DNA from 3 places in the Serratia sp. TSA_105.2 genome. Region 3 is predicted to be linked to each of the others. Evidence: predicted binding sites of a transcription regulator. Region 3 holds the regulator's gene; each other region holds the start of a gene.
What was found. Region 3 encodes PhoB, which activates phosphate uptake and scavenging genes when phosphate is short. Its sites were predicted from a motif close to CTGTCATAAAACTGNCNNAT; they were not measured.

Region 1 (2,268 bases), on a different contig from region 3:
TCATCACCCACAGGCTGGCCCCGCCGATGATGGCGTTCTGCGGCGCGTTTTTCGCGTCGGCGTCGTACGGCATCATGCCGACGCCGTAGTTGAATTTGGCGTAGTGCTTGATGTCCGCCAGCGAACCGGAAGAAGCGGTGGTGATGGCGCAGTCGCCGTTATAAAACTTCTCGGTGGATTCGTCTTTGCGGCCGAAGTAGGTGAAATCGCCCTTCTTGTTCATCGCCTCCAGCAGCTCGATGTGCTTGACCTGCAGCGGCTTGTTGAACTCCAGCTTGGCGTTGGTGCCGCCGAACCCGTTGTTTTCGCTGGCGAACGGCACGCCGTGCCAGGCGCTGAAGTTCTCCAGCTGGATCCAGCCCTGCCAGCCGCTGGCGTAGCCGCACTTCATGCCGGCCTCACGCAGCTTGGCGGTATCCGCCGCCAGCTCCTGCCAGGTTTTCGGCGGCTGGTCCGGGTTCAGGCCGGCCTTCTTGAAGGCGTCTTTGTTGTAGTACAGCACCGGCGTGGAGCTGTTGAACGGCTGAGACAGCAGATGGCCGCTCTTGTTGTCGGTGTAATAGCCGGCTACCGTCGGCACGAACACCGACTCGTCGAAGTTGATGCCGGCCTCTTTAAACACTTCGTAGACCGGTTTGATGGCCTTGCTGGCCATCATGGTGGCGGTGCCCACCTCGTAAACCTGCAGGATCGCCGGCGCCTTGCCGGAGCGGTAAGCGGCGATGCCCGCCGCCAGGCTCTGTTCGTAGTTGCCTTTATAAACCGGCACAATCTTGACGTCGCTGTGCGACTGGTTGAAGCGATCCGCCAGGGAATCCACTTCCTTACCCAGTTCGCCTTCCATCGAATGCCAGAACGGGATCTCGGTCGCCGCCAGCGCCTGAGTGCTGACCGCCAGGGTCAACGCGACGCACAGCGTGGTTTTGCGAATAGCGTAGGTGAGCATGCCTAACTCCTGAAAAAAGCTGGTGTAAAAGCGCGTGAGCGAAAAGAATCAATTCTTGATGAGGGAGTGCCCCCTATAGCTTTCGAGTTGCAGCCAGGCGGCAACCTGCTGGCACCCTGAGCTTAGCTAACTAAGTGACAGGGGGGCAGCCGGGCAGCCAACAACGCTGCGGCTCGAAAGATGACGGGGGATAACATGCCATGCGCGGATGACAGAAAAATAACCGTTATATGACAGCCACATGACGGCAAGGTGAAGTGAAGATGGCGGTTTGATGTCGGCGGCGGGCATGGGCTCCGCCGCCGCGAGGATTACAGCGAACGGCGCAGGCGCGCCACCGCTTCTTGCATCTGCTGCTCGGTGGCGGTGGCGAACGACAGGCGGAAGGTCGAACGATCCGGGTTGTCGGAGAAGAAGTATTCCCCTGGCACGAACACCACGCCCTGCTGCAAGGTCGTGTTCAGCCATTCGGTGGCGTTGAACGGCTGGCGGAAACGCGCCCACAGGAACATGCCACCCTTCGGCTTATCGAAGGTGATGTAGTCGCCCAACTCCTGCTCCACCAAACCGGCCAGGATCTCGCCCTTTTGCTTGTAGGCGGCGCGGATCTTGTCAATCTGCGCCGGCAGGCGATCCAGGCCAAGGTAGCACTCGACGATGCTCTGCGACAGCGCGCTGGCGTGCAGATCCGCCGCCTGCTTGATGATCGCCACTTTATGCAGCAGGAACGGCGGCAGGATCGCCCAGCCCAACCGCAAGCCCGGCGCCAGGATCTTGGAGAAGGTCGAGGTATAGATGATGTGGTCGGTGTTGCCCAGCACCCGCTGCGACACCTGATGCAGCGTCGGGTGGCGCTCTTCGGTGAAACGCAGCTCGCCGTACGGATCGTCTTCGATGATCAGGAAGTTATGTTCGGCGGCCAGCTTCACCAGCAGTTCGCGGCGCTCGGCGCTCAGGGTGATGCCGCTGGGGTTGCCGAAGTTCGGCACCACGTACACGCCCTTGATGCGCTGGGTTTTCAGCAGCTCGGCCAGCTCTTCCACCACCATGCCGTCGCTGTCGGACGAGACCGACATGATGTTGGCTTCCGCCAGCTCCAGCGTTTGCAGCGCCGCCAGGTAGGTCGGGCGCTCCACCACGAACACGTCGCCGGGGTTGACGATGGCGCGCATCACCAAATCCAATGCCTGCTGCGAGCCGGCGGTGACCATCACCTCTTCCGCACCAGCGGTGACGCCGCGCTCGGCGCACAGCGCGCAAATGCGCTCACGCAGCAGCGGGCTGCCCTCGGTCAGGCCATATTGGAACGCGCTTTTCGGCTG
Region 2 (2,268 bases), on a different contig from region 3:
TCCAGCGCGAAGTGTTTCACTTCTTTCAGGTAGGTCGGCGACCAGTCCAGAATGCCGTAACGCAGCAGATAGACGAACACGTTGGCGACCGCGATGTACCACAGCAGCTTGTTCGGCAGAATGTACTGCATGAAGATCTGCTTGGCGGTCAGCTCTTCTTCGTCTTTTTCGCTGTAGTCGTCCGGATAGTCGTTTTTGTACTCTTCAATCGGCGGCAGGCCACAGGATTGCGGGGTGTCGCGCATCAGGGCGAAGGCGATCAGGGCCACCAGGATGGCGCCGAAGGCCGGCATGTACAGCGCCGCGTGCCAGTCGTTGAACCAGGCCATACCCAGCAGGAACAGCAGCGGCGGCAGGCCGCCACCCACGTTGTGGGCGCAGTTCCAGATGGAAACGATGCCGCCGCGTTCTTTCTGCGACCACCAGTGCACCATGGTGCGGCCGCACGGCGGCCAACCCATGCCCTGGAACCAGCCGCACAGGAACAGCAGGACGAACATGATGGCGATGCTGGAGGTGGCCCATGGCACGAAGCCCATGAACAACATCACCGCCGCCGCCAGGATCAGGCCGGCGGGCAGGAACACCCGCGGGTTGGAACGGTCGGAGACCGAACCCATGATGAATTTGGAGAAGCCGTAGGCGATGGAGATGCCCGACAGCGCGAAGCCGAGGTCGCCGCGGCTGAAGCCTTGTTCGATCAGGTAAGGCATGGCCAGGGTGAAGTTCTTACGCACCAGATAGTAAGCGGCGTAACCGAAGAAGATCCCCAGGAAAATTTGCCAGCGCAGCTTACGGTAGAGCGGGTCTACCTTATCGCTCGGCACACGGGCGGTGTGTGCGGCCGGCTTAAAAATACTCAACATGAGCGCCTCCGATGGCTTTATCTGTTATCACATCAATATGACCTTTTACGTTCATTTGATGATTGAGCGGATATCGAATGTGGTGTTTTTGTGTTCCATAACGAGCGCCATTGTCGACAAATACGCCTGGTGTCGCTGTGACGAATGGCGCAATTGTTACACTTTCATGAAACCACGGCGGATTTTGAGCGATTCGTTAACGTTATGAAATAGAAAAACGTCCAAAAATCGTGATTATGATCACATTGATGGTTTTTTGTGGTCATTTTTATTTCGTTTTATGTTCGTTATTGTTCCTTATCAAACAAAGACCCTAATAACCGTGGCTCAATAGGCTCATAACTACCGATCCTGAGGGAGCGACATGAGCAGCTATTTTGACGGCGGCGAAACGGATGTAATCATCATCGGCGGCGGCGCCACCGGCGCAGGCATTGCCCGCGACTGTGCGCGGCGCGGCTTGCGCTGCATCTTGCTGGAGCGCCACGACATCGCCACCGGCGCCACCGGCCGCAACCACGGTTTATTGCACAGTGGCGCGCGCTATGCGGTGACCGATGGCGAGTCGGCGCGCGAGTGCATCGAAGAAAACCGCATCCTGAAACGTATCGCTCATCACTGTATCGAACGCACCGATGGGCTGTTCATCACCCTGCCGCAGGACTCACTGGACTATCAGCAACAGTTTATCGCCGCCTGTCGCCAGGCCGACATCGACGCCGAAGCGATCGACCCGCAGCTGGCGCTGCGGCTGGAGCCGGCGGCCAACTCGGCGTTGATCGGCGCGGTGCGCGTGCCGGACGGCACCGTCGATCCTTTCCGACTGACCGCCGCCAACATGTTGGACGCGCGCGAGCATGGCGCGCAGATCCTGACCTACCACCAGGTGGTGGGATTGTTGCGCAGCGGCGATCGGGTAACGGGCGTGCGCGTTTACGACCATCAGAATCAGCGGCGCTATGAGCTGCACGCGTCGGTGGTGGTCAACGCCGCCGGCATCTGGGGCCAGCAGATCGCCGAATACGCCGATTTGCGCATCCGCATGTTCCCGGCCAAGGGGGCGCTGCTGATCCTCGGCCACCGCATCAACAACATGGTGATCAACCGCTGCCGCAAACCGGCAGACGCCGACATCCTGGTGCCGGGCGACACCATCTCGTTGATCGGTACTACCTCGACCCATATCGACTACGACCAAATTGACAACATGCTGGTGACCCCGCAGGAAGTGGACATTCTGATCCGCGAGGGGGCGCTGCTGGCGCCCACCCTGGCGCAGACCCGCATTCTGCGTGCCTACGCCGGGGTACGGCCGCTGGTGGCCAGCGACGACGATCCCAGCGGGCGCAACGTCAGCCGCGGCATCGTGCTGCTCGATCACGCCAGCCGCGACGGGCTGGAA
Region 3 (2,268 bases):
CTGCTGTTTTTGCGCGCCGGATTCGCCGGCGCGGCTGGTGAGCAGATCGCGCGGCCGCAGGAACGGGATGGCGCACAGCACGGCGCCCGGCTGGCCGTCGCGCCGATTCAGCACCACGATCTGCTGCTCAAGGGAGCCCTGCGCACTCGCGATCACCGTGGTGTTCAGGCAAGAGAGCAGTTCCCGCGATTCGTTCAGCGTCGCTACCGAGTCGTGGTTGCCGCCCAACACCACCAGTTGGCAGCCGGTGCGCTGCAGTTCCACCACGAAGCGGTTGTACAGCTCGCGGGCGTAGCTGGGCGGCGAGCCGGTATCGAACAGATCCCCGGCGACGATCAGCGCATCCACCTGCTGCTGCTCGATCTGTTCGATCAGCCAGTTCAGAAAAGCCTGGTGCTCGGCGGCGCGGCTTTTGGTGAAAAAGTACTGGCCAAGATGCCAGTCAGAGGTGTGGATCAGGCGCATGACACTCCCGGATGCAAAAGTAATGGCGATGATTATAAAGGCCGCGGCGGCGGCTGTCCCGACGCAATGGCGACGACTACGGAATGATTTTTCTTTGCGCCGGGAAATAATCGCTATGCTTACTGCCTATAACAGCCGCTTTTTTTCATAAAAGTGTCACAAAACTGACGCATAATGGCGCCCGCAAAGTCGCTAACACATTGGCAGGATTGACGATGGCAAGACGCATACTGGTGGTGGAAGACGAAGCGCCGATCCGTGAGATGGTGTGCTTTGTGTTGGAACAGAATGGTTACCAACCGTTGGAAGCCGAGGATTATGACAGCGCCGTGACGCGCCTGTCTGAGCCGTTCCCTGATTTGGTGTTGCTCGACTGGATGTTGCCCGGCGGTTCCGGCATTCAGTTTATCAAACATATGAAGCGCGAAGCGCTGACCCGCGATATTCCGGTCATGATGCTGACCGCGCGTGGCGAAGAGGAAGACCGCGTGCGCGGCCTGGAAGTGGGGGCGGATGATTACATTACCAAGCCGTTCTCGCCCAAGGAGCTGGTGGCGCGCATCAAGGCGGTCATGCGCCGCATTTCACCGATGGCGGTGGAAGAAGTGATTGAAATGCAAGGGCTGAGCCTGGATCCGTCCTCCCACCGCGTGATGGCTAACGATCAGGCGCTGGACATGGGGCCGACCGAGTTCAAGCTGCTGCACTTCTTTATGACCCACCCGGAGCGGGTTTATAGCCGTGAGCAGTTGCTTAATCACGTCTGGGGCACTAACGTTTATGTGGAAGACCGTACCGTTGACGTGCATATCCGTCGGCTCCGCAAGGCGTTAGAAACCAGTGGGCATGATAAAATGGTTCAAACCGTTCGGGGCACCGGCTACCGGTTCTCAACGCGCTACTGATCGCGCCGCGCTGGAGAATATGCCGTGTTAGAACGTCTGTCGTGGAAGAGGCTGGCTCTGGAGCTGGCTCTTTTTTGTCTGCCCGCCTTATTGCTGGGGCTGATTTTCGGTTATCTGCCCTGGTTCCTGCTGGCCTCCGCGCTGGCGGCGCTGGTGTGGAATTTCTACAACCAGCTCAAACTCTCCCATTGGCTGTGGATCGACCGCAGTATGACACCGCCGCCCGGCCGCTGGAGCTGGGAGCCGCTGTTCTATGGCCTGTATCAGATGCAGCAGCGCAATCGCCGCCGCCGGCGCGAGCTGGCGCTGCTGATCAAGCGCTTTCGCAGCGGGGCCGAATCGCTGCCTGATGCGGTGGTGATGACCACCGTCGAAGGCAATATCTTCTGGTGTAATGGGCTGGCGCAGCATCTGCTCGGCTTTCGCTGGCCGGAAGACAACGGCCAGCACATCCTCAACCTGTTGCGTTATCCGGAATTCAGCCACTACCTGCAACAGCAAGAGTTCTCGCGCCCGCTGACGCTGCAGCTGAACAACGAACACTACGTCGAATTCCGCGTGATGCCTTATTCCGAAGGGCAACTGCTGATGGTGGCGCGCGACGTCACCCAGATGCGCCAGCTGGAGGGCGCGCGGCGCAACTTCTTCGCCAACGTCAGCCATGAACTGCGCACGCCGCTGACGGTGCTGCAGGGCTACCTGGAGATGATGGGCGACGAAGAGCAAGACGGCTCGCTGCGCAGCAAGGCGCTCGGCACCATGCAAGAGCAGACCCGCCGGATGGACGGGCTGGTCAAGCAGCTGCTGACGTTGTCGCGCATCGAGGCGGCGCCCAATGTCGACATGAACGAGCGGGTGGATATCCCGCTGATGCTGCGGGTGTTGCAGCGCGAGGCGC

Region 1: a site for PhoB is predicted at 1,164-1,183, ahead of ugpB (sn-glycerol-3-phosphate ABC transporter substrate-binding protein UgpB). Genes of this name have one in related genera too.
Region 2: a site for PhoB is predicted at 1,020-1,039, ahead of glpT (glycerol-3-phosphate transporter). Genes of this name have one in related genera too.

Annotation. Positions count from the first base shown of each region.
Region 1 is NZ_JBQZFT010000016.1:33,926-36,193, forward strand. It holds gene ugpB (sn-glycerol-3-phosphate ABC transporter substrate-binding protein UgpB) at 1-946, opposite strand, end outside; gene ACUTSC_RS24070 (aminotransferase class I/II-fold pyridoxal phosphate-dependent enzyme) at 1,258-2,268, opposite strand, start outside.
Region 2 is NZ_JBQZFT010000006.1:13,159-15,426, reverse strand. It holds gene glpT (glycerol-3-phosphate transporter) at 1-866, opposite strand, end outside; gene glpA (anaerobic glycerol-3-phosphate dehydrogenase subunit A) at 1,231-2,268, shown strand, end outside.
Region 3 is NZ_JBQZFT010000002.1:841,015-843,282, reverse strand. It holds gene sbcD (exonuclease subunit SbcD) at 1-465, opposite strand, end outside; gene phoB (phosphate response regulator transcription factor PhoB) at 681-1,370, shown strand; gene phoR (phosphate regulon sensor histidine kinase PhoR) at 1,395-2,268, shown strand, end outside.